2 linked regions of the Desulfobacula toluolica Tol2 genome follow. The protein of the gene in region 1 interacts with the protein of each later gene in a pairwise test. Links are inferred from orthologs where the notes say so. Each region holds a gene or a part of one and is shown in the gene's direction. Other genes may lie near its edges. The genes, in order: rplA and thrS.

Region 1 (6,662 bases):
GGAACATATCGTGATGTTTCCCTTGGCAGATTCTGGTAAAGATCCCAGAAATTATCAAGGTAATTTATACTTTGTTTTCTAATGATTCTTAAGACCCTTGATTCTCCGCAATTATATGCAGCAAGTGCGGTTGTCCAGTCCCCAAAAAGATTATGAAGCTCTCTTAAATAAGCAATGGCTGCTCTGGTTGCTTTTTCAGGGTCTAAGCGTTCGTCAATATAATAATTGCGGTTTAATCCGAATTTGTATCCGGTCGAAGGGATGAATTGCCATAAACCAAGGGCTCTTGCAGGGGATAATGCCCTGATCTTAAAGCCGCTTTCAATTAAAGGGAGCCAGGAAAGATCTTCTGGTAATCCTGCTTTTTTTAATTCGGAAACAATAAACGGCCTATACCGTTGTGCCCGTTCAAGCGACTGGATAAAGAATTTTTTTTCAGGCCCTGTCAGCCTTTTTATCTCTTTTTTTACATGCGTATTCAGGGTGATGGGTATCTCATCGTGTTGACCGTTAACTACAATTTGGCGGGATGCGTAAATTTCAAGAATCCTTTTGGATATAAGGAATCTGATATCTTCTTTTTGCTGATTGAATTCGGGATAAATGTCCGGATCAATTTCAAGTATGGAATAATAAGCCGAATCAAGGTTGGTCAGTGCTTCTTCCAATTTGCCTTTTTCCCACATCTGCTGGGCATAATTACAAAGATCCAGCGCCTGGTCAATTTTTTCCTGGGCTGAGAGATCGGATTCTTTTTCAAGATCTGATTCATTTGGATCAGTTTTGGTTTTAGCCTGATTTTGTAAACAAGAATTCGAGGTGGTGCAGTTTAATTTGGATTCACTTGATTTTTCAAGGGAGTGTTTAATCAATTTAGTGTCGTTTAAAGTAGTATTGTTTACAATTGATTTTTCAGGCTCATTGATTCTTTTTAGAATATCTGAGGAGCTATTTTTATTGTGCGTATATTGACAACCTGCCGTGATCCAAAGAATAATCAATATTAGAGCAAGTTTTGTCTGCTGAGCCATTTGTCTCCTCGATTTTTACAATGATTTTTAATTTGCCCTAATTATAAAATTAATAAGAGGATGTCAAGGATATATGAATTATTTATCCAATGGGTGTATCCCTGTATTTTAAACAGTTTTTTTTACTCAGTAGGGTTAACAAATAGATGATTTTATCAAATCAGAAGGTATGCTTAGAAATTAGAAGCAAAAAGGATTTAATTTGATATTAAGGCCGTTTTTTAGGCTAATATACCCGTAAAATTCTGTAAATCAAGAGTTGATTATCATGAGTTGCTCTGCTATTATCTCCCGGTCTTTTTGATGTGACAAAATGTTGCAAATTTAAGGTAAGCCGATATAGCTCAGTTGGTAGAGCATCTCACTTGTAATGAGAATGTCCTCCGTTCGATTCGGGGTATCGGCTCCAAAAAAAATGGTGGGGTTCCCGAGTGGTCAAAGGGATCAGACTGTAAATCTGACGGCTCAGCCTTCGGAGGTTCAAATCCTCCCCCCACCACCAGTATGTTGTGTAGGAGATCTTAAAGCGTTGTTTTGGTGGATCGTTACTACATGGCTAATTATAACGGTTAGCTATTTTAGTTCATTATTTGCGGGAGTAGCTCAGTTGGTAGAGCTTCAGCCTTCCAAGCTGAATGTCGCGAGTTCGAATCTCGTCTCCCGCTCCACTTCTTTCGATCTTCACTTGAATAATGGTTTGAGTTAAAATTTAATTAATTTGAATCGCCTTTTCGGGCCCATGTAGCTCAGTCGGTAGAGCGCTTCCTTGGTAAGGAAGAGGTTCACCAGTTCGATTCTGGTCATGGGCTCCAAAACAACGGCAGAAGGAGCTAATTTAGGATGGCTAAAGAAAAATTTGAGCGGACCAAGCCGCATGTGAACATAGGAACAATCGGTCATATTGACCATGGAAAGACTACGCTTACAGCAGCGATCACCAAACTTGCAGCAATGGGTGGTCATGGTACATATGTGCCGTTTGATGAGATTGACAAGGCGCCCGAGGAAAGAGAGCGTGGTATTACAATAGCAACAGCTCATGTGGAATACGAGACAGCCAATCGTCACTACGCACATGTGGACTGTCCCGGCCATGCTGACTATATCAAGAACATGATCACAGGGGCAGCCCAGATGGACGGTGCGGTTCTTGTGGTAAGTGCTGATGACGGTCCAATGCCGCAGACAAGAGAGCATATTCTTCTTGCCCGGCAGGTAGGTGTTCCCTCGATTGTTGTGTTTTTGAACAAATGCGACATGGTGGATGACGAAGAATTGATTGAGCTGGTTGAAATGGAGCTTCAGGAGCTTCTTGATACCTATGAATTTCCCGGCGACACAACACCGATTATCAGAGGCAGTGCGCTTAAAGCGCTTGAAGTGGAAAGTGCGGATGATGAAGCTGCCAAACCGATTTTTGAGCTTCTTGATGTTCTTGACTCTTATGTTGCAGAGCCTGAAAGAGATACCGCAAAACCATTTCTGATGCCCATTGAGGATGTATTCAGTATTTCGGGTCGTGGAACTGTTGTTACCGGAAGAATTGAACGTGGTATTATTAAAACCGGTGAAGAGGTTGAAATTGTCGGTATCAGGGATACTGCCAAAACAGTGTGTACCGGTGTTGAAATGTTCAGAAAACTTCTGGATGAGGGTCAGGCAGGCGATAATGTCGGGCTTCTGCTTCGCGGAACCAAACGTGACCAGGTCGAAAGAGGACAGGTTGTGGCCAAACCCGGAACAATTACTCCTCATACGAAATTCAAAGCAGAAATGTATGCATTGAGCAAAGAAGAAGGTGGTCGTCATACTCCGTTTTTCAGTGGTTACAGACCCCAGTTCTTTTTCAGAACAACAGATATTACGGGTGTTTTGACTCTTGACGAAGGCGTGGAAATGATCATGCCAGGGGATAATGCAACTATTAACGTGGAATTGATTAATCCCATTGCAATGGAAAAAGAACTCCGCTTTGCAATCAGAGAGGGTGGACGTACCGTTGGCGCCGGTGTTATCGGTGAAATTGTAGAGTAGAGTCCTAAGGAGTTGATATGGACAGAGTGATCATTGCTCTTGCTTGTACAGAGTGCAAGAGAAGAAATTATACAACGACTAAGAATAAGCGGAAAACTCCTGATAAAATAGAGTTTAAAAAATACTGTAAATTCTGTAATAAGCATGTGATGCATAAAGAGACAAAGGTTAAATAATAATAGTTTGCAGGTCAGTAGCTCTAATTGGTAGAGCGCCAGACTCCAAATCTGGATGTTGGGGGTTCGACCCCCTCCTGACCTGCCATATTTTAAATTATGCCCCTATGTTTGGTTAAAAGGACTCGGGTGGCAAAGTTGACTTAGGAGTTTTATGTCACGGTTACAGAAAAAGAAAGCTTTAAGTGAAAAGAAGAAGAAGCCTGTGACGGAAAATCAGACAGATTTATCTGCCGGGTCTTCAAAATTTTCAAGTTCAAAATCGTCAACTGTGACAAGCCCTTTGAAAGCAAAGCGGGAAAAAAACTTGGCTGATGCTAAAGTCGGTGAGCCAAATTTTATCCAAAAGGCAATGGAATTTTTCAGGGAGGTCAAGGTTGAGTTGAAAAAGGTAACTTGGCCGACAAAAAAACAGACAACCGGTACAACCGTTGTTGTGATTGTTTTTGTTTTTGTTGTTGCAGCGTTTCTCGGGCTTTTTGATCTCGGCCTTTCTAAGCTCGTTCAGGTTGTCCTGACATAAAATAAGGGAAGTAACATGTCTCTAAAATGGTATGTCGTGCATGTATATTCAGGTCATGAGCAAAAAGTAAAACTTACTTTGGAAGAAAAAATAGAAACTTCCAAACATCCTGAGAAATTTGCTGAGATTCTTATTCCGACGGAAAATATTGTTGAGCTTGTAGATGGAAAGAAAAAAGAATCTTCGAGAAAATTTTATCCTGGGTATATTTTGGTCAGGATGCATCTGGATAATGAGACATGGCATATTGTAACTTCCACTGCAAAAGTTACTGGTTTTCTGGGTGGAAAAAACAAGCCGGCACCCATAAGTGACAAAGAGGCTCAAAGCATTGTTGATAAGATGCAGCAAGGTAAGAATAAGCCTCAACCAAAATACTTTTTTGAACCTGGAGATGATGTCAGGGTTATTGACGGACCGTTTTCAAATTTTAATGGTACTGTGGAAGATGTGTCTCCTGACAAGGAAAAAATTAAAGTTCTGGTCAGTATTTTTGGACGTGCAACCCCTGTGGAACTTAATTTTATACAGGTTACCAAAATATAATACCAAGATATAATATGGTTAAATAGTTAGTTTCAGGAGTTAAAAATAATGGCAAAAAAAGTAATGACACAAATAAAGCTTCAGGTTGAAGCAGGAAAAGCCAATCCATCTCCCCCCATCGGTCCTGCCTTGGGTCAGCATGGCGTAAATATTATGGATTTTTGCAAAGCTTTTAATGCAAAAACCGCCAATGATGCGGGATCTATTATTCCTGTTGTCATAACGGTTTACCAGGACAGGTCTTTCAGCTTTATTACCAAAACGCCACCAGCATCAAGATTGTTGCTGGCTGCCGCAAAAATTGCAAAAGGATCGGGAGAACCCAATCGGGATAAGGTCGGAAAAGTGACCAAAGATCAGCTTATTGCAATTGCCGAAACCAAAAAAGAAGACTTAAACGCCTCAGACATTGACGCAGCTGTTAAAATTATTGCAGGTACAGCTAGAAGCATGGGGATAGAAGTAGTTTAACTTTAAGTAAAAGAGTGATGAAAAATGCCAAAGCGGAGTAAAAAACATACAGAAGCACTTAAAAAGGTCGATAGACTGGTCCAGTACGATCCAATAAATGCCTTGGAACTGGCAGTTTCTTCAAGCTATGTAAAGTTTGATGAAACAGTTGATGTTGCCGTAAGATTAGGCGTTGATCCGCGGCATGCCGATCAAATGGTTCGCGGTACTGTCATATTGCCCAACGGGCTTGGTAAAGAAGTAAAAGTATTGGTTTTTGCAAAAGGTGAAAAGGAAAAAGAAGCACTGGATGCAGGAGCTGATTTTATTGCGGATGATGAGACCATAAAAAAGATTCAAGACGGATGGTTTGGTTTTGATAAAGCCATTGCGACTCCTGATATGATGGGTGCTGTTGGGAAGTTAGGTCGTATACTCGGGCCTCGCGGACTGATGCCAAATGCTAAAACAGGAACGGTTACCTTTGAACTTGAAAAAGCGATAAATGAGTTAAAAGCAGGTAAAATTGAATTTCGAGTAGAAAAAGCCGGTATCGTTCATGTACCAGTCGGAAAGGTTTCTTTTGGGGCACAAAAATTACTTGAAAACGTCAAAGCCTTTATAGATAAGTTGGTAGCACTGAAACCTGCAGCCAGCAAAGGGACTTACTTGAAAACAATCAGCGTGTCTTCGACAATGGGTCCTGGTATAAAAGTGGATCCCCTATTGGTAAAATAGATTGTTTAAATAGATTTTTAACCCTGTCATAGACAGTAGGTGCGCTTGTATTTTGAAAGTGCATAATCGGATTTGCCGGCCTGCCGAGACAGAAGATAATAAAATTTTGTTTTGGTTTAGTTGGCACCTTCGTCAAAAATATTATTAATGGAAGGAGGTGTAATAAAAATGCTGAATATTTCCCAAAAAAAAGAACAGGTTAAAAGGCTATCCCAGGAATTTTCTGAATCTGAGATTTCAATACTGGTGGACTATAAAGGTTTGGATGTATTGAAAATGACGGATCTTCGTTTGCGTCTCAGAAATGAGGGTGTTCGAATTGAAGTTGTAAAAAATACTTTGTTGAAAAGGGCATCTGAAGGTACGGATGCAGCCTTGATGAAAGATTTTTACAAAGGTCCCAATGCCATTGTTTTATCACAAGATGATCCGGTTGCTCCGGCAAGGATTCTGGTTGATTTTGCCAAAGATAACGATAAGCTTGAAATTAAAGCAGGTGCATTAGCAGGAAAGCTTCTCAATTCTGAAGAGATAAAACAACTGGCGAAAATGCCATCCAGAGAAGAGCTTCTCGGTAAGCTGGTTTATACGCTTAATGCGGTTCCAACCTCAATCGTCAATGTTCTTTCCGCTGTTCCACGATCTTTTGTTAATGTTCTCAATGCTATTAAAGATCAAAAAGAAGCTGCATAAGCAAGCATATATAAAATTTTAGAAAAAGACATTCCATACAGTTTTATTTAGGAGAAAAAAAATGGCCGATACTACAAAAGAAGATGTAATTGAATTCATATCCAGCATGAGTGTTCTTGAACTTTCCGAGCTTGTGACAGAGCTTGAAGATAAATTTGGTGTAACTGCTGCCGCCCCCATGGCATTTGCAGGCGGTGCAATGCCTGCTGTTGGCGATGCAGGTGCTGCGGCAGAAGAACAGACCGAATTTGACGTTATCCTTGAGACCTTTGGCGATAAAAAAATTAACGTTATCAAAGAAGTAAGAGCGATTACAGGGCTTGGTCTTAAAGAAGCCAAAGCTTTAGTGGAAGAAGCGCCTAAAGCAATTAAAGAAGGAATTCCAAAAGAAGAAGCTGATAAAATTAAAGAACAATTAGAAGGAGCCGGGGCTCAGGTTTCTGTAAAATAGTTTTATGAAATAAGTTAGCT
Region 2 (17,438 bases), 3.1 Mb from region 1 along the record:
TCTGCTGGGAAATATGGCAGGCCTGCTCATTTTCGGGGCACCTGTCATAAGTCTTTCAGGATTTGGCGCAGGACCTTTTATGCTGTTGTTTACCGGAACCGCCGGTAATCTTATCAATGCCCATTTTCATAAAACCGCCCATCTTTCCATTGGCGCATCCACATCCGTCATGGGAGCAGCCGGGCTTCTTGTGGCCTTCCGGATAACGCAAACAGGAAAACCCTTTCGCTGGAACACGCTTTTGCCCATGATTGCCGGTGCCGTTCTGGTCGGCATGTTCAGCCAGGGAGAGCGAACAGATGTGTGGGCACATGTTTTTGGTTTCCTTTGCGGAGTGTTGTCCGGCATCTTTTTTTTTCCTTTGAACAGAACGATCAATTTTCCTCAAAAAAATACCATGGCACTGTTCATCTCCCTGCTTATAATTGCAGCAGCGCTTTTATCTGCAACGCAGATGTAGGACACCCGGACTTGAGGCAACAGTTTATTTTATTCTGTGATCCATGGGCAGTTTCAGACAAAAAATCCATTCAAATGTGTCCCTGAAAACAAAACAACAACGGCCTCAAAAAAAAATTTGAGACCGTTGTATCTAAAACTTAACGCAAGCGAATTTAGATGAATTCAGGATCAATAATACTGATCATGGCATGGCCGCCCTGAACATTTATTGTATTGGTAAATCCGTTGTGGACAAACAGGGTCTGGCATTCATAAGAGCGGGCCCCTGTACCGCACACAAGACATACAGGATCTGTTCTTGATACTTCATTAAATCTTTCCCGCAGTTCAGACTGGGGAATATTCATCCAGCGGTCCCGGTATTTTTCAACAAACGGTTCCGCCTCTTTAGGCTCCCTGACATCCAGTACCTTGATTTCATCATTTTTAAACGCTTCCACAAAATCAATAACATCTATGGGCTTGTTCAGATTTTCCAGGATATTGTCCAGCGCATTGCCCGCGTTGTTGATAATGTCCATGGCAGATGCAAACGGCGGTGCATACCCTGTTTCAAGCACACACACATCATCCACATTCAGACCGAGCTGTAATAAAGGCGCAATCGCATCAACACGGGCCTTGATGGCATCGTCCTGTCCGCCCACAGCCTCAATTCCTAAAATTTTTCTAGTTTTACTGTCCGCAATCAGTTTGATGAACATAAGCTGGGCAGAAGGATAAAAATGAGCCCGGTCAGGCTGTGATACAATGGCATGAACCGGATCAAAACCGTTTGCCTTTGCCTGATCAGATGTCAACCCTGCTGTGGCAACCCCCATGTCAAACACCTTGATGCAAAAAGTCCCAACGGTTCCGTTGAACTGACTTGCCCTGCCATGAATATTGTTGGCAATGATCCTGCCCTGCCTGTTGGCAAGAGATCCCAGAGGCATGGTCATATTTTCGCCGCTCACAAGATTTCTAAGCTCGACACAATCCCCCCCGGCATAAATGTCGGGATCAGTTGTCTTCATACACCTGTCCACAAGCAGGGCACCGGAAAGGCCCACGGCCAGGCCCGAATCTGCGGCAAACTTCGTATTTGGCCTGACACCCGCAGACAGCACAACCATATCACATTCCATGGTGCCGTTGCCGGTTTCAACCGAGGTGACCTGTGAGTCGGCATCACCATTGATGCATTCCACCTTTTCAGACAGCATTACTTTGACACCATGTTTTTCAAGCTGATTTTCCACAACTTTTGACATATTTTTTCCCAGGGCCGTAGGCAGAACCTGATCTGCCATTTCTATGATGGTGGTTTCAACCCCCCACAGATCGGTAAGCGCTTCAGCCATTTCAATACCAATGGCACCTGCACCGATGACCACGGCTTTTCCCACATGGCCCTTTGAAATTTTATCCTTGATGTCCTTGGCATTATGAAGATTTGACACCGTGAAGACCATGGGAAGGTCTGCCCCGGGGATTGGTGGTCTGAAGGGTGTTGCACCTGTGGCAATCACGAGTTTGTCATATTCCAGGGATTCTTTTCTCCCGTCTGACAGATGTTGAATATCCAGTTTTTTTTCTTTTCTGTTGATACCCATGGCTTCAACCCCGGGCATAATTTTAACGCCTTTACAGGTTCTGAAAAATTCAGGGTCTCTTACAACATGAGATGAAGTTGAACAAAGCCCTTCTATATCAGCAATATCCCCACCCACATAATAAGGGATGCCGCAGCCCCCGTAAGAAATAAGGTTATCCCGGTCTACAACCGTGATCTGGATTTCAGGATCAAGTCTTCTCAGTCTGCAGGCTACTTTGGGCCCCAAAGCAACCGCTCCGACAATAATAACGCGTTTCACCATTCTACTCCCTTTTGTCACTTTGATTAAAACCATGTTTTTACAAAACAAGTGACCTTTTTATTGTTATTCCATATTTATTATAATCAAAGATTTCAAATTTGAAATCTCCATAAAATAACACATCCGATTTAAAAACAATAATCGTTTGACATCATACCTGTTCTTTTTATATTTTGAAAATGTCATCTTAAAGCACATGATCTCTTTTAAAAAACAAATTTTTAAAACCTCTGGATCGGTAAGGAAAATTCATATGAAAAAAACAACCCCGAGTATCCTGATTATAGGAGGGGGCGTTGCAGGAATATCTGCGGCGCAAACCCTTTCCCATCAGGATATTATCGTACACCTGGTGGAAAAAGACGACACCCTTGGCGGGCATGCCGCCCTGTGGGCATGCATGGCAACCGGCAGCTGTGAAAACTGCGGGGCATGCCTGAGTATTGAAATGGCAGATCAGATCCTGAAACAGAAAAATGTGACTTGTCACCTTGATGCCATGGTTGAAACCCTGATCAAAAAAGACCAAGGGTATGAGGTGGGCCTTAACAACAAAGAGACCTTTTTTGTTGAAAAAATAATACTGGCCACAGGATTTTCACCTTTTGATCCTGTTCAGATCAAGTCCCTTCACCATGATGCATATGAAAACGTAATTACCACGGCCCGGCTAAATACCCTTTTGAAAGAAGAAACCCTTTCAGAATACTTGAACGGAAAAGCTGACCCAAAAATCGCCTTTATCCAGTGCGTTGGGTCCAGGAACCGTGAGCAGGGAAAAGATTATTGTTCCCAGGTCTGCTGTAAAATCTCCATGCGCCATGCCAACAAACTGGTTCATCTTTACCCTGAGGCCGATATCACCCTCTTCCACATGGATCTTCAGATCATTGGCAAAGAGGTAAGACCCCTTTTTAGCACCCTTTCTAAAAATATTGAGCTGATCCAGGGCGTTCCTGCCGAAATACTTGAAGATGCGGAAACCAAGATGCTGACCATCATGACGGAAGCCAAAGAGAACCAAACTAAAAACAATCAAACCCCAAAAAATCAAACCAGGATTGCCAGAGCCTTTGATCTTATTGTTCTGTCCGTTGGCATGCAGCCGTCCCAGAACCTTGAGAACACAGCAAAGCTGCTGGGCATAAGCCCCAATTCATGGGGTTTTTTCAATACAGACCAGGCAATGCTGTCAGCTGATGTAAGTGTTGCAGGGTGTGCCAAGGGCCCCAAAGACATACTTGCCTCTCAACAGGATGGCAGAATGGCAGCAGCCAGGATCATTGACGAACTCGGGTTGACACACGACAAAAAACCGGGCATTGCGGTTTTCGGACAAGGTTCACAGGCCGACCAGACCGCAATGGCCATCGCTGCAAAAGGATATAGCACCTATCTTTTCGGACCGGGAACAAATCTTTGCGATGATACCCAGGTAACAATCTTGAACAACAGCAAACTTATTTCCATATCCGGCACTGCCGGAAACTTTTCCATCTTTTATGAATCTCCTTTTGATGAATCTATTGGGAGTAAAAAAACAACATTGACCTGCGCCGCCATCATTGCGGCCCATGAGCCCATACAGTCACAAAAGCCGCTTTCAGGCCTGACCAACAAGCCCGCAAGCCTTGATGCACTCTCCCAAATGATTGAGAAAACACCTGATGATTGCCCGGACAACATTGCCGTCCTGCTGGATTATCACGGCCCTGAATTCAAATCATCTGCAAGGCTCGCCCTTAATACTGCCATCAAAGCACGATCGCTGAGAAAAAACATCTCTGTCATCATGAACAAAATGCTGGTACACGGAGAATCCGGCCAGCGCCTCTACGACACGGCCAGACAGCAAGGTGTTGATTTCCTCAGATTTGAAACCAGTGATGACATTGATATCCGGGATTCAGGCAACGGCTTTTTAATCAAACTCAAAGAGGCCACCTTGCCTTTCATTGAGCTGAACCTCAATTGTGACTGCCTTGTATTGCCCCCGGTCGTCCTTCCCGGCACAGAATTTAAAGATGCTGCAGCCCTTCTACGGCAGCCCCTTGACAAACAAGGCTTTCTGCAATCTGCCAACACCCGCCACAGGTTGACCAGGTCTTCCAGAAAAGGCATCTTTTTTGCCGGAAGCGGTCATGACGAGACAGACCAGGAGGATTTAAACAATGAAATAAAAGATATTTTATCTGAACTTTCTTCCCAGGCACCTTATTGGACTAAATTGGATCAGGCCAAATTGGATTCACCTCAAATAGATACCGGGGTTGAAATCAATCAGAAAAAATGTGCCCAGTGTCTTACCTGTATACGGATCTGCCCTCATGGCGCCATTGTCATGAATGAAAAAAACCGGCCCCAGATTGTACCAAACTCATGTTTTTCATGTCATCTTTGTGTGTCCAACTGCCCGGCATATGCCATTGAGTCAAAAGAACTGAGCAATGACCTGATTGCCCAAAAAATTGAAACAAACAAAATTGTCATCCTGGCCTGCGAACGGTCGGCTGCCCTTGCTGCAAACAATCTTTGCCTGCCGGATAATATCACATTGATTAAAATTCCCTGTGTCTGCAGAATCAGCAGCGACATCATTTTAAAAGCTCTTTTAAACGGTGCTGCACAAGTGATTGTCAGCGGGTGCCACGAAGAAAACTGCCGTTCTTTTGCTGGCAGCCGTGTTGCCGAGACCAGCGTGAAAAACATATCGCGTCTTCCGGGAGTTGCGGCATCCAAAATAATGTGGGAACCTGTTGCAGCCAATGAAACTGCAAAATTCAAACGCATTATTGCAAAGGCATCAGAATAACTGGCATGCGCAGACCTGGTCTTTCATCTTGGTTTGCCACAACAAAGATTGAAAGTCTATGTGTGGATTTTTAAAGACTTTTTTATAAAAAGGAAAAACATATGGATCATGCAACGATAAATAAAGATTCTGTTCTGTATACCCTGCTCAAACAATTGTCTCCGGGTCACAATAGTCTTGAATGCCTCACCTGCGGGGCATGTACCTCCAGGTGTACCTGGTTTGAAGGGGAAGGCGGCCCCCTGCCCCGCCAGATCATCCGCATGGCCGCCCTTGGGCTTGACGAGCAGCTTGTAAACAGCCATATGCTCTGGGACTGCCTGATCTGCAACCGCTGCACCCAGGTTTGCCCCATGGGGATCTGCATGGACAAAATTGTAGCAAAAGCCAGAAGCCTTGCCATTGCAGATGAGAAAATCCCTGAAGATCTTAAACAAGGAATTAAAAACCGAATGGAAGTGGGCGATGTCAACGGTCTGAGCAAAGAAGAATTTGTAGAAACCGTTGAATGGGTCAGCGAAGAATTTGCTGATGAAATAAATGATCCTAAAGCTCAAATCCCCCATGATCAAAAAGGTGCAAAGCTTCTCTACCTTCCCAACCCAAGAGAACTGGGCGTCAACCTGCTTCAATTGACGGCCATGGCAAAACTTTTTTATGCCATAAAAGAACCATGGACCATGTCTGCCCGCCATTCAGACGTCACCAACTGGGGATATTTTGTGGGCAAGGATGACATCACAAAAAAAATGGCACTGATGGTGGTTGAACCGGCTGAAGAACTCGGCATTGAAACCCTTGTGCTTGGAGAATGCGGCCATGGTTACCATGTATTAAAATACCTCCTTGAAGACATTATCGGAAGAAAACCAAAATTTGAAGTTGTCAGCATGCCCGAACTGGTTGTGCAGTATGCCCGAAAAGGAATTCTTAAATTTGACCCCGGCGTACATCCCTATAAAATCGCATACCATGATCCCTGCAATATTTCCAGAAAATCAGGAGGATATGACGCCCCGAGACAATTGCTTTCCATGGTCTGCCAGGGAGTTGTGGAACTTACCCCCAACAGGGAAGACGCAATCTGCTGCGGAGGAGGAGGAGGCATGTTGCAGGACGGTAACAGCACAAAAAAAAGAATGATCACAGGAAAACCAAAAGCCGACCAGATAAAGGCAGCCAGTCTGCCTCATCTTGCCACGGCATGTCTGTCATGCTACCGGCAGATAGAAGAATTGTCCGCTCATTATAATCTGGGCATAAAAATCCATACAGTGGCTTATCTGGCATCTGAGTCTCTGATAATGTAAGCTACTCAAATTTCGGACTTAAGCTTAGCAGACGCTCACTTACTTGGTTTAAAGAGTCAAACAAGTTGATGCGAATTAAGCTGATGCTATATTATGTGTTACAAATAATTTTCAAACAGACTTTCAAAAAACATGATCATCGCGTATATTACTGACGTAATAACGGCCATGGCAGTTCACTCTGCCACAACAAATAAAGAGGAATCAAATGGATCTTACCGACATCACTTCCATAGAAAAATGGGAAGCCTTTGAAAAAGAATTACACAAGCGCTCCGGAATGAATTCGTGTGTGTATGACAAAAACGGAAACCGCATAACATCCTATGCAAACTGGGCGAATGAAGTCTGCCCGACCGTCAAGTCTTATCCTGAGGGTATTGCCGCCATATGTGCAATTGCAAATCAATATTTTACATCAGAAACCCAAAAAACAAAAGAACCTGTTGTGGATGAATGTGATGCAGGGTTTGTTAAATTTGCCGTCCCGATTTTTTATAAACAGGAATTTTTGGGTACTGTGGGCGGCTGCGGTCATCTTCTCCCGGATTGTGAAGTTGAAACTTTCTTTATTGAAAAAGCAATTGACAAAGATGATCTGAAATTGGAATCAAAAGTCGATAATGTTAAAAAAACGTCTGAACAAGAGATAAAAACATTCATTGATTTTGTTCAATCATACCTGGAAGACATCATGCCGAAATAACCAGGCACAAGGATAGTAACAGGGTTAATTTTGGCTGCCTGAAATTAACCCGCCTGAAATCAAAACACCTGGTATTGAACCACCAGATTAAAAAAACTCAAACTTCAGGGTTTCAAATTCTTATCCGCCCCTCAAATACCTTTGTGGCAGGACCGGTCTTAAAGACATGGTTGGTCTCTTTGTTCCATTGAATGTCAAGGTCTCCTCCATCAAGATGAACAACAGCGCTTTTTGACGTCCTGCCCGTCAGGTTAGCGGCAACCAGAGCGGCACAGGCACCTGTACCGCAGGCCAGAGTCATCCCCGCCCCCCTTTCCCATACCTTCATTTTTAATTCCTTATCATTTACCACTTCAACAAACTCAACATTTGTCTTTTCAGGAAACCTTTCATGAGTCTCAATTGACCGGCCGATTTTTTTGACATCCACTCTTTCCAGATCATCAACAAACATAACGGCATGGGGGTTTCCCATGGACACAGGGATAATGCCACACTCCTTGTCCCCTACGGTCAAAAACTCTTCTACGGCAATCTCATTGGGGCTTTTAAACGGAATATCCCGGCAAAAAAGCACGGGTTCGCCCATATCAACCCTTACCGAACTTACCCGACCCGCCTCATCTGTGATCACCTCGGGAATAACGGTGCCTGCCTTTGTATCCACACGCATTTTCTTTTGTGGCAATATCTTGTTCTCATACAGGATTTTAGCAAAACAACGCATGCCGTTGCCGCACATCTGGGCCTGTGATCCGTCAGAATTATATATCCTGAATTTAATATCTTGGGCCACGGATTTAAGAATAAGGATCATACCATCGGCTCCAATGCCGAAATGCCTTGAACAAAGTTTTTTTGACAGGTCTGGATAAGGGTGCCTGATGTCACCTTTCCTGTTATCCAGAAGAATAAAATCATTGCCAAGGCCCTGCATTTTAATAAATTCAATTTCCATATTTTCCGTCCGTCATGCCCTGCAATATCCAAGCAGTGAAATAATATCCCGGCCCATGGCTTCCACCTGCCACTGCCGGACCTGTTCAATTTTTAAAAGCTCTTCAGGTGTTGCAGGATTTTCAGCCGCAACACATGAAATCACTGCATTGTTCAATAAAAACCCAGGTTCAATTCCCAAGGAACCGCTTAATTTTTCTCTCATCTTTTTCAGCCGTTTGATCCGTTCCTGTATCAAATCATCCTTTTTGGGTCTTCTGGTTTTCGGATATGAGGGCAACGCCCTATGCTCCAATTCCATGGCCTTAACCACAGCCTCCACACAAAGGTTTCCATACATGTCCGCCTGTTTTCTGCTCAATGCCCGTATCTTCAGGATACGATCGATTGTCAAGGGTTTCTCGCAGGCCATGGTCATTAACGAAGGATTTGAAATAACTTTAAACAAGGGCTGATCTTTTTTTTGGGCAATGGAAAGCCTCATCTGCAGCAGATTTTCCAGAACCGCAAGGCTCCTGTTATCCATTTTACCGGCACCCTTAAATTTTTTAAACAAGGGAAATGTATGATTATTTTCATACCGGACCTGTGCCTGTATTTCAAATTCTTCTTTTGCCCAGGCAAGACGTTTTTTTTCCTTAAGCCGTCCATGAATAATATCCTGCAGTTCTACCAGGTATGCCACGTCCCCCACGGAATATTCAATCATTGCCTGCTTTAGCGGACGTTGTGCCCAGTCCACCTTTTGAAATTTCTTGTCTGCATCAACGTCAAAATTTCTTTTTAACAGGGCTGCAAGCCCCCGCTCTTTGATGCCTAAAAACCGGCAGGCGATCTCAGTGTCAAAAAGATTATTCACCTGCACATGATAATCCCTGTCAAGACTTCTGATATCAAAATCAGACCCGTGAAACACTTTCATAACATCATTATTTTCAAGCACGTTTAAAAAAGATGAAATCTTCTTGATTTCAAAAGGATCAACTAAAAACGCTTCTTTTGCAGAGGCAATCTGGATCAGGCAGATTTTCTCCTTAAAACAATGCATTGAATCCGCTTCCAGATCAACAGCAATTATTTTTTCCTTTAACAGATCATCACAGACATGGTTCAATTCTGATTCAGATTCAATAAACTTGTAATTCAATATTTTTTCCCTTGATTGTTTACACCAGTTCTTCTAAAATTCATGTTTTATTTTAACAGATAACAAAACCCAATGGAAAACAAGATGATTAACATAACATTTCCAGACAATAGTATAAAGAGCTTTGAAAACATCCCCACAGGCATGGATGTTGCCAAAAGTATTTCAGACGGATTTGCCAGAAACTGCGTGGCAATGAAAATTGATGACCGGCTTTTGGATTTAAACGGACAAATCACAGAAGACACCGCCATCAGTTTCATTACTGCCAATGACGATGAAGGGCTTGAGATCCTGAGACATTCGTCTGCCCATGTCATGGCGGAAGCCGTATTAAATATTTATGCAGAGGCAAAACTGACCATCGGTCCTGTGGTGGAAGACGGGTTCTACTATGACATCGACATGGAACCGATTTCAAAAGATGACCTTGGTGCCATTGAAGATGAAATGAAAAAAATCATCAAGGCCAAGAATACCTTTGAACGACAGGTGGTTTCAAAACAAGAAGCCCTTGAGATATTCAAGGACAACCCGTTTAAACTTGAAATAATTAATGACCTTGACGAAGCACAGGAAATATCCCTTTACCAGAACGGCAAATTTATTGACCTTTGCCGGGGCCCCCACATTCCCCATACCGGCATGATCAAAGGATTTAAATTATTAAAAATCTCAGGTGCCTACTGGAGAGCGGACCAGACAAGAGAACAGCTTCAGCGGCTTTACGGCATATCCTTTTTTGATAAAAAAAAGCTCAACAAATATATTCACATGATTGAGGAAGCAAAAAAAAGGGATCACCGCAAGCTTGGCACCAAACTGGATCTTTACTCTTTTCATGATGAAGCAGCCGGCATGCCCTTTTTCCATGCAAAAGGCATTGAGGTATGGAATACACTCCTGGACTACTGGCGCGAAGAACACAAAGCTGCAGGGTATGTGGAAACAAAAACTCCTGTCATGCTCAACCGCAAACTCTGGGAGCAAAGCGGGCACTGGGAAAATTACCGGGAAAACATGTACACCTCGGTAATTGATGATGAAGAATATGCCATCAAGCCCATGAACTGCCCAGGCGGCATGCTGCTGTACAAAACAAAAGCTTACTCCTACCGGGATCTGCCCTTGAGGGTTGGTGAAATCGGCATGGTTCACCGCCATGAGCTTTCCGGTGCGCTTTCCGGCCTTTTCAGGGTCAGGGCTTTTCATCAGGATGACGCCCATATTTTCATGACACCGGATCAAATCGAAAGCGAAGTTCTCAGGGTATTGATACTGGCAAAGGTAATCTACAGCCGGTTCGGCCTGAATTTTCATCTGGAATTGTCAACCCGGCCCAAAAAATCAATCGGGTCTGACGAGCAATGGGAAAATGCAACAAACGGTCTTAAGTCCGCCTTAGAGCGTTATGGCCAGAAATTTTTCATCAATGAAGGGGACGGCGCATTCTACGGCCCCAAAATTGATATTCACATCAAGGATGCCTTAGGAAGAACCTGGCAATGCGGAACTGTGCAGCTGGACATGTCGTTGCCGGAACGATTTGACCTGACCTACAAGGGCAAGGACAATGAAAAACACCGGCCAGTAATGATCCACCGTGTCATTTACGGATCTTTGGAACGGTTTTTCGGTATTCTTGTGGAACATTTTGCAGGCAAATTTCCCTTGTGGCTGGCACCTGTCCAGGCAATCCTTTTGCCCATCAACCAGGATCTGGCGGATTATGCCGACCAACTCAAATCAGAACTTGAAACGTATCAAATCAGGTGCGAGGTGGACAAACGAAGCGAAACCCTTAAAAAGAAAATCAGAGATGCCCAGCTAAATTACGTTCCGCTGATCCTCACCATAGGGGACAAGGAAAAGGAAACCAAGACACTTTCCGTGAGAACCCTTGACGGAGAGGTCAGGATGGGAATCGACATGTTTGATTTTGTTGCGCCGGTATCGCACCATATCAAGGAAAGAACACTGAATGAGCCCATTTTCTAGAACCCTGGGCAGGATTGTTTTTTACAGACTGCCGGTAATTATATTTTGTACCTTAATTTTCTGGCAGTCTTCCTATCCGGGAGTGGTTTCAGGATCTTCATTCCCCCATGCGGACAAGGTGCTTCATTTCGGGGGGTATGCCTTTCTGGCTATCCTTACTGCCATAAGCCTTAAAGAAGGAAAGCCCTTCTGGTCCCCCTTAAAAATCAAGATTGTTACCATTCTTTTTGCCTGTTTTTATGGATTATCAGATGAAGTCCACCAGGCATTTGTGGCGGCACGGTCTGCCTCTGTCTATGACTTTATAGCAGACTGTGCCGGAAGCATATTGGGCTGTCTTTTTTATATGAAATTTTTATCCCGCCACAAATAAATCCTTATTTTTCTTCAAAACATAAATTTTCCACTATTGATTCTTTTCAAAACCTTTTATATAAAACCTTCATGAGTAAAGTTAACTCTTTCATTTAAAATTTACTCATAACAAAGATTAAAAGTCTTTGTGTAAATTTTTCAAGTCATAAATTTTACTAACTGCCACGGGCAGATCTGGCCATTTTATACAACAATCTGGTCATATTGTTTTGCCCACAACAAAATATGCAAGTCACTGTTTGGATTTTTCAAGACTTTCATATGAATTAGGGGGGATATGAAAAAAACAAAATATCTGGTTTTGTCATTTTTGATGGGCATTGTATTGTTTTTTGTACCATCTTGTGCGCAGGCAGACAATATCTTAAATCTTCTGACCTGGGATGGATATGCGCCAGACAAATATGTGGCTGAGTTTGAGGCCTTTATTGAACAAAAATACGACAAAAAAGTAAAAATCAATCGGACTTATCTTCAGGATACAACTGAAATCTTTGTTCCGGTCAGGACAGGTAAGGCAGATATTTTTGTACCGACCCAGCATATTTTAAATGACGGGCGCTGGAAATTCGTAGATAACAATCTGGCCCTCCCCCTCAACCTGGAAAACATTCCCAATTACAAATATGTGCTTAAATCATTTGAACCCTATACGACCTTCAACGGAAAAGTGTATGCCGCACCAATTGCCCATGGTGCATACGGCTTGGTGTACAATACCAAATACTTTCCCACACCGCCAAAAACCTGGAATATACTGTGGGATGAGCAATACAAGGGAAAATACACCATCACCAAAGGCACAACAGAAGTCAATATTTATATCACAGCCCTGGCATTAGGATATGATGTGCATGACATGTCTAATTTTGCAAAACTTAATAATGAGACTTTTCATGCAAAATTAAGAACTCTGGTGGAAAATGCACATTCATTCTGGCCGGGTATTGATTCTCCGCACCACTTCAAAGGATTGTATCTTGGCACATCCTGGGGCTGGTCCCTCTCCGGTCTTAATCAAAAAGAAGATAAATGGAAGATGGTGGACCCCCAGGAAGGCTCTCCTGCCTGGATTGACTCCCATGCCATTGCCCATTCGCTGAAAAACAAACCATTTTTAAAAAAAGTGGCTGAAGAATGGATTAATTACACCCTTGGTAAAAAATATCAGATAGAGGTGGTTGTGAACTACCTGACCTCTGCGCCGGTCACCCGAAATATTGTGGACGGGCTGCCCCAGGAAAAAATAAAAGAGTTCCACCTTGATGACCCTGACTATCTTGCCAAATACCATCATTTTTATCCCACAATCAAAGAAAAAAGAGATCGCAACGGCTTAAAAGTTTTATGGAAAAACGCCAGCAAAGATGTGGCATTAACAGAAAGCAAACAAGAATAAGCATCCATGAGCAAATTCGAAAACTACACAAAAACTTCCAGAAGCTATGATAAAACCCGGATACCGGCAGGTGTGGAAATCATACTCGGTGTTCTGGCAAAACCGGGCCGCCCCCTTGATCAGATAAAGCTCCTGGACGCCGGGTGCGGAACCGGTAATTACTCCCGGTCAATCTTGCCTCATGTAGGCCAGATCAAAGCTGTCGATCTTAACCAGGGAATGCTTGACATTGCAGCGGAAAAATTTAAATCCCATGCTGACCAGGGGCGAATTGAATTCCACCAGTCAAGTATTGATCAAATGCCGTTTAAAAACAAGAGCTTTGATGCGATTATGGTCAACCAGGTGCTGCATCATCTGGAGGAGATGCAAGATGCTGACTTTCCAGTCTGCCGCAGGGTGTTTATGGAATTTCATCGGGTATTGAAGCCCGGCGGCAGCCTCATTATCAACACAAGCTCCCATGAACAGATAAGGAATGGATACTGGTTCTACAAACTGATTCCGGAAGCTGTGGAAAAACTATGCCGTCGTTATCTGCCTCTGGACACCCTGGCCATGTTGTTGACAGCATCAGGATTTTCCATAAACGGTCGGTTTGTGGCGCTGGATGCCATGTGCCGCGGTGCCGACTATTTTGACAAACTGGGGCCCTTGAAAAAAGAATGGCGGGATGGGGACTCCACATTTGCACTGGTTACTGACACAGAATTGAAACGCATTCAAAATGAGGTCTCCAAAATGGAGGCTGACGGAACACTTGCATCTTATGTTGAAACCCAAGACCGGTCAAGGAAACATATCGGCCAGACCACCTTTGTTGCTGCTGCCCGAAACTGACTCACAGTCCAATGTTGCAATGAAAGACAAAATTTGCAGATTAGGCTGCTGGAAAGGAAACGTTACCCCTGAAGAGATAAAAGGGGGACACAGCAACCACAACTTTTTTGTTGAGGATGGGGGAGAGTCTTTTTTTGTACGCCTGGGGCATGATCTGGATGTCCATTGCGTGATGCGGTCCAATGAACTGGCAATTTCCAGGGCAGCACATGCAGCAGGCATTTCTCCTGAAGTCGTCTGGCACGAACCCGGTGTCATGGTAACCCGGTATATTCAAGGGAAAACCCTTACAAAACAAGACATTGCCAAACAAAACAATTTAAATCGCCTGGTCCCGTTGATTCAAGAATGCCACCGGCAGATTATCCATCACATCAGGGGACCGGTTCTCATGTTCTGGGTATTCCATGTCTGCCGTAATTATGCAGCCATCCTCAGGGATTCAAATCATCCGCTGTCTGTACAACTGCCCCGTCTTATGAACATAAATTCGGCTCTGGAGAAAGCGGTTGGAAATATTAAACCCGTTGTGACTCACAACGACCTTTTGGCATCCAATTTTATTGATGACGGACAAAGGTTCTGGATAATTGACTGGGAGTATGCGGGATTTAACACGGCTTTATTTGATCTTGCATGTTTCTGTTCTTTTTGCGATCTGCACCCGGATCAAGAAGACCGGATTCTGGCAACCTATTTTCAATCAAGGGTGACAGATGAATTGCGCCGGCGTTTTATTGCCTTGAAATGTGCATCAGAACTCTGGACATACCTGTGGAGCCCGGTTGCGGAAAGTCACTATGCCCTTGATCTGGATTATCAGAAAATCGCCAGGGGCCATCAACTGAATTTTGAAAGACTCTGGGTGGAGTTTAAACAAATATAAGCGGGACAAAGGTGCCATTTTTCACATAACGGCATGGTATCCCGAAAAAGAGAGGGAACTATCAGTTATCATAGAAAAGACAGCTATTTAAGAGTTTCACAAGCCACGGCCACTGATGATCAATATGTCTGCTATTATCTTGACCACACCTTTGTTGATCCCAAAAAACTGGCTTTGCTTTCCTCAAGAATAAAACAGAACAGCCTGGATCACTTTAAAGATGCCCTGCTGGTATGCACATGCCACAGAATAGAGGTCTATTTTTCTTGCCCCCCCCAAAAAGACCCTATTGAGGCTGTTCTGGGAATCAAAGCCAGACGTATCAAAAAAAAATTTGAGCTTGAAAACCGTTTGATAAAAATCTGCTGCGGGGTGAAATCCATCATCCTGGGTGAAAAATTCATATATCACCAGGTTTCTCAGGCAGTTAATTCATTGCCTTCCGGCCATATCATGCAGCAGTTCGGAAACACAGTATTAAAAAAAGCCAGACAGATCCGGGAGAATCGCAATTTTTATGCAGCAGACGATTATGAAGGCCTTTCCCTTTCCCTGATCAATAAATGGGCGGACTGCAAACAAGACAATACGCTTGTTGTTGTAGGCGCAGGAATGTTGTCACTGCAGGTCGCCATGTATGCAAGTGCCAACAATTATGAAAACGTGGTAATGGTTTCCAGAGTTGCAAAAAAATTCCGCAAAAAAAACAGAGAAAATCCCTACCCCTTCAGGATATGTTCTTTATACACACTGCCAGAAACAATCTTTGACAACCCTTTTCACTGTTTTATCGCAACTACCAATATAGATGACACCTATCAGACGCGTCTTTTTGACATCATTACCCGGGATAGTTGCAAATCCGTCATTGATATGTCCTCCATACCGGCGTTTCAACCGGAAACGGTCTGCGGCAAATCATATATTACCATGTATGATGATCCATATCTAAACGAGGTGACCCGTTCCAATCAAAAATTATTACCTGTAAAAAAAATTGTTGAAACCGACATTAAAAACAGAACATCAGGAGCTGCCCAATGAACATGAATTTAACAATACAATTGCCCAAAAGGTCAAATTTCCTTATTTTGATGTTTTTACTTGCTTTTTTTCTCATCTTTACCAAAACCCCTGCTCATTGCTCTGATACAGGGCATGACCCATTGCGGCAAGTGGGTCGGCAACAAGACGGAACCATTGTCCTGCCCACCAACAGGATACTTAAACCCGCCGGTCGCCAGGTGGAATTTGAAGGACGTCCCAACGGTATTGCCCTGAGTCCGGACAGCACAACCGTGGCACTGCTCAACGCCGCAAAAAACAATATCATTGTCATGGATTCCAGGACAGGAGAAATCAAACAAATGTTTGCACCGGACGGTTTCAAAGCCTCCTCCAACGGTATTGTCTATTCCAAAGACGGCAAATTCCTGTTTGCCTCCCAATCGGACGGGTATCTGCTCATTGCAAACGTCCTTTCCGACAATACACTTTTCCTTGAGCAGCAGTTAGCCCTGCCCCTTAGCAAGATACACTATCCAGGGGCGGATTATAATCCCAACCCCATAGGGCTGGCCGTTTCCGATGACGGCAAAACCCTTTATATTGCCCTGAGCCGCAACAATTCTCTGGCTGTATTTGATATCTCAACCCGGGCAGTGCTGAAGGAGATTGCTGTGGGTAATGTCCCAACAGGCGTGGTTGTCGGTAATGGTAAGGTGTATGTGTCCAACAGGGGCGGACGTCCTGCAAGGCAAGGCGATTTTACAGTGGATTCAAGCGGCACGCCCATTGTTGCAGACCCGATATCAGGCGGTGCCATCACAGGAAGCGTATCTGTGGTGGATATCAAAACAAATCAGCAAATCACATCCATACCGGTGGGGCTTCACCCTTCAGGCCTGCTGGTGGCAGGCAAGCGCCTTTTTGTGGCCAATTCAAACAGCGACAATGTCTCTGTAATTGATATTGAGTCTGACAAGGTAATCAAAACCATCTCCATAAAACCCTTTGAAAATGCATTATTCGGCAGTTCTCCCAATGCCCTGGCTATAATGGACAACCGCCTGGTGGTCAGCCTTGGAGCCGGCAACTGCCTTGCTGTCTACGCTCTTGGGCATCGGTTCGGCGGGGTGGAATTTCAAGGATTGATTCCCACAGGCTGGTATCCTTCAGGAATCGCTGTGGACAATGAAAAAAGACAACTTTTGGTTGCCAATACAAAAGGGGTGGGGGCACTGGGGCCTGCAACCATCTGGAAAAGCCCTGCAGGAAGTCCTCCCACACAGGGGAAAGGCCATAACTCCATGGCCTATATGGGAAGTGCCTCCATGATAGAATTTCCCGATTACCATACCCTTCAGGCCCATACACGCCAAACCCTTGAAAACAACTCCTGGATTGCTCTGTCCAGGAGAAAAGATGCAAAAAAGACCGGCACAAAAAAGCCTGATCCTGTTCCTCTGCCTGAGAAAACAGGCGACCCGTCTGTTTTCAAACATGTATTTTATATCATCAAAGAAAACAGAACCTATGACCAGATTTTCGGTGATTTTAAAGATAAAAACAAAAAGCCCAAAGGCAACGGAGACCCGAAACTTGTACAATTCGGCCAGGATGTAACCCCCAACCACCATGCCCTGGCCCGGCAGTTTATGCTGTTTGACAACCTTTACGACTCAGGA

Evidence for each region.
Region 2: the proteins of rplA (region 1) and thrS interact in binary tests that used the Escherichia coli proteins (3 or more experiments, as listed by UniProt). The link is inferred for Desulfobacula toluolica Tol2 from one-to-one orthologs.

The regions. Positions count from the first base shown.
Region 1 is NC_018645.1:4,078,094-4,084,755, reverse strand. Bases 3,732-6,651 are described here. They hold rplA (50S ribosomal protein L1), read left to right. Parts: upstream 3,732-4,805; coding sequence 4,806-5,498; downstream 5,499-6,651. Other genes in these bases: rplL (50S ribosomal protein L7/L12), read left to right, coding at 6,253-6,642; rplJ (50S ribosomal protein L10), read left to right, coding at 5,667-6,191; rplK (50S ribosomal protein L11), read left to right, coding at 4,359-4,781; nusG (transcription termination/antitermination protein NusG), read left to right, coding at 3,780-4,310; secE (preprotein translocase subunit SecE), read left to right, coding at 3,732-3,764. In the rest of the region: TOL2_RS18655 (LysM peptidoglycan-binding domain-containing protein), read right to left, coding at 1-1,031; tuf (elongation factor Tu), read left to right, coding at 1,872-3,065; rpmG (50S ribosomal protein L33), read left to right, coding at 3,083-3,241; more of secE, read left to right, coding at 3,396-3,731. UniProt on the Escherichia coli protein: One of the primary rRNA binding proteins, it binds very close to the 3'-end of the 23S rRNA. Forms part of the L1 stalk. It is often not seen in high-resolution crystal structures, but can be seen in cryo_EM and 3D reconstruction models.
Region 2 is NC_018645.1:1,012,875-1,030,312, reverse strand. What follows is about bases 8,928-11,794. They hold thrS (threonine--tRNA ligase), read left to right. Parts: upstream 8,928-9,337; coding sequence 9,338-11,251; downstream 11,252-11,794. Other genes in these bases: TOL2_RS04810 (VanZ family protein), read left to right, coding at 11,235-11,624; TOL2_RS04820 (ribonuclease D), read right to left, coding at 8,928-9,253. Outside these bases: TOL2_RS23435 (rhomboid family intramembrane serine protease), read left to right, coding at 1-460; TOL2_RS04845 (FAD-dependent oxidoreductase), read right to left, coding at 615-2,321; TOL2_RS04840 (hydrogenase iron-sulfur subunit), read left to right, coding at 2,575-5,133; TOL2_RS04835 ((Fe-S)-binding protein), read left to right, coding at 5,235-6,443; TOL2_RS04830 (PocR ligand-binding domain-containing protein), read left to right, coding at 6,652-7,149; dapF (diaminopimelate epimerase), read right to left, coding at 7,262-8,107; more of TOL2_RS04820, read right to left, coding at 8,120-8,927; TOL2_RS23430 (ABC transporter substrate-binding protein), read left to right, coding at 11,904-13,025; TOL2_RS04800 (class I SAM-dependent methyltransferase), read left to right, coding at 13,032-13,865; TOL2_RS04795 (phosphotransferase), read left to right, coding at 13,795-14,751; TOL2_RS04790 (hypothetical protein), read left to right, coding at 14,785-15,795; TOL2_RS04785 (alkaline phosphatase family protein), read left to right, coding at 15,792-17,438. UniProt on the Escherichia coli protein: Catalyzes the attachment of threonine to tRNA(Thr) in a two-step reaction: L-threonine is first activated by ATP to form Thr-AMP and then transferred to the acceptor end of tRNA(Thr). The rate-limiting step is amino acid activation in the presence of tRNA.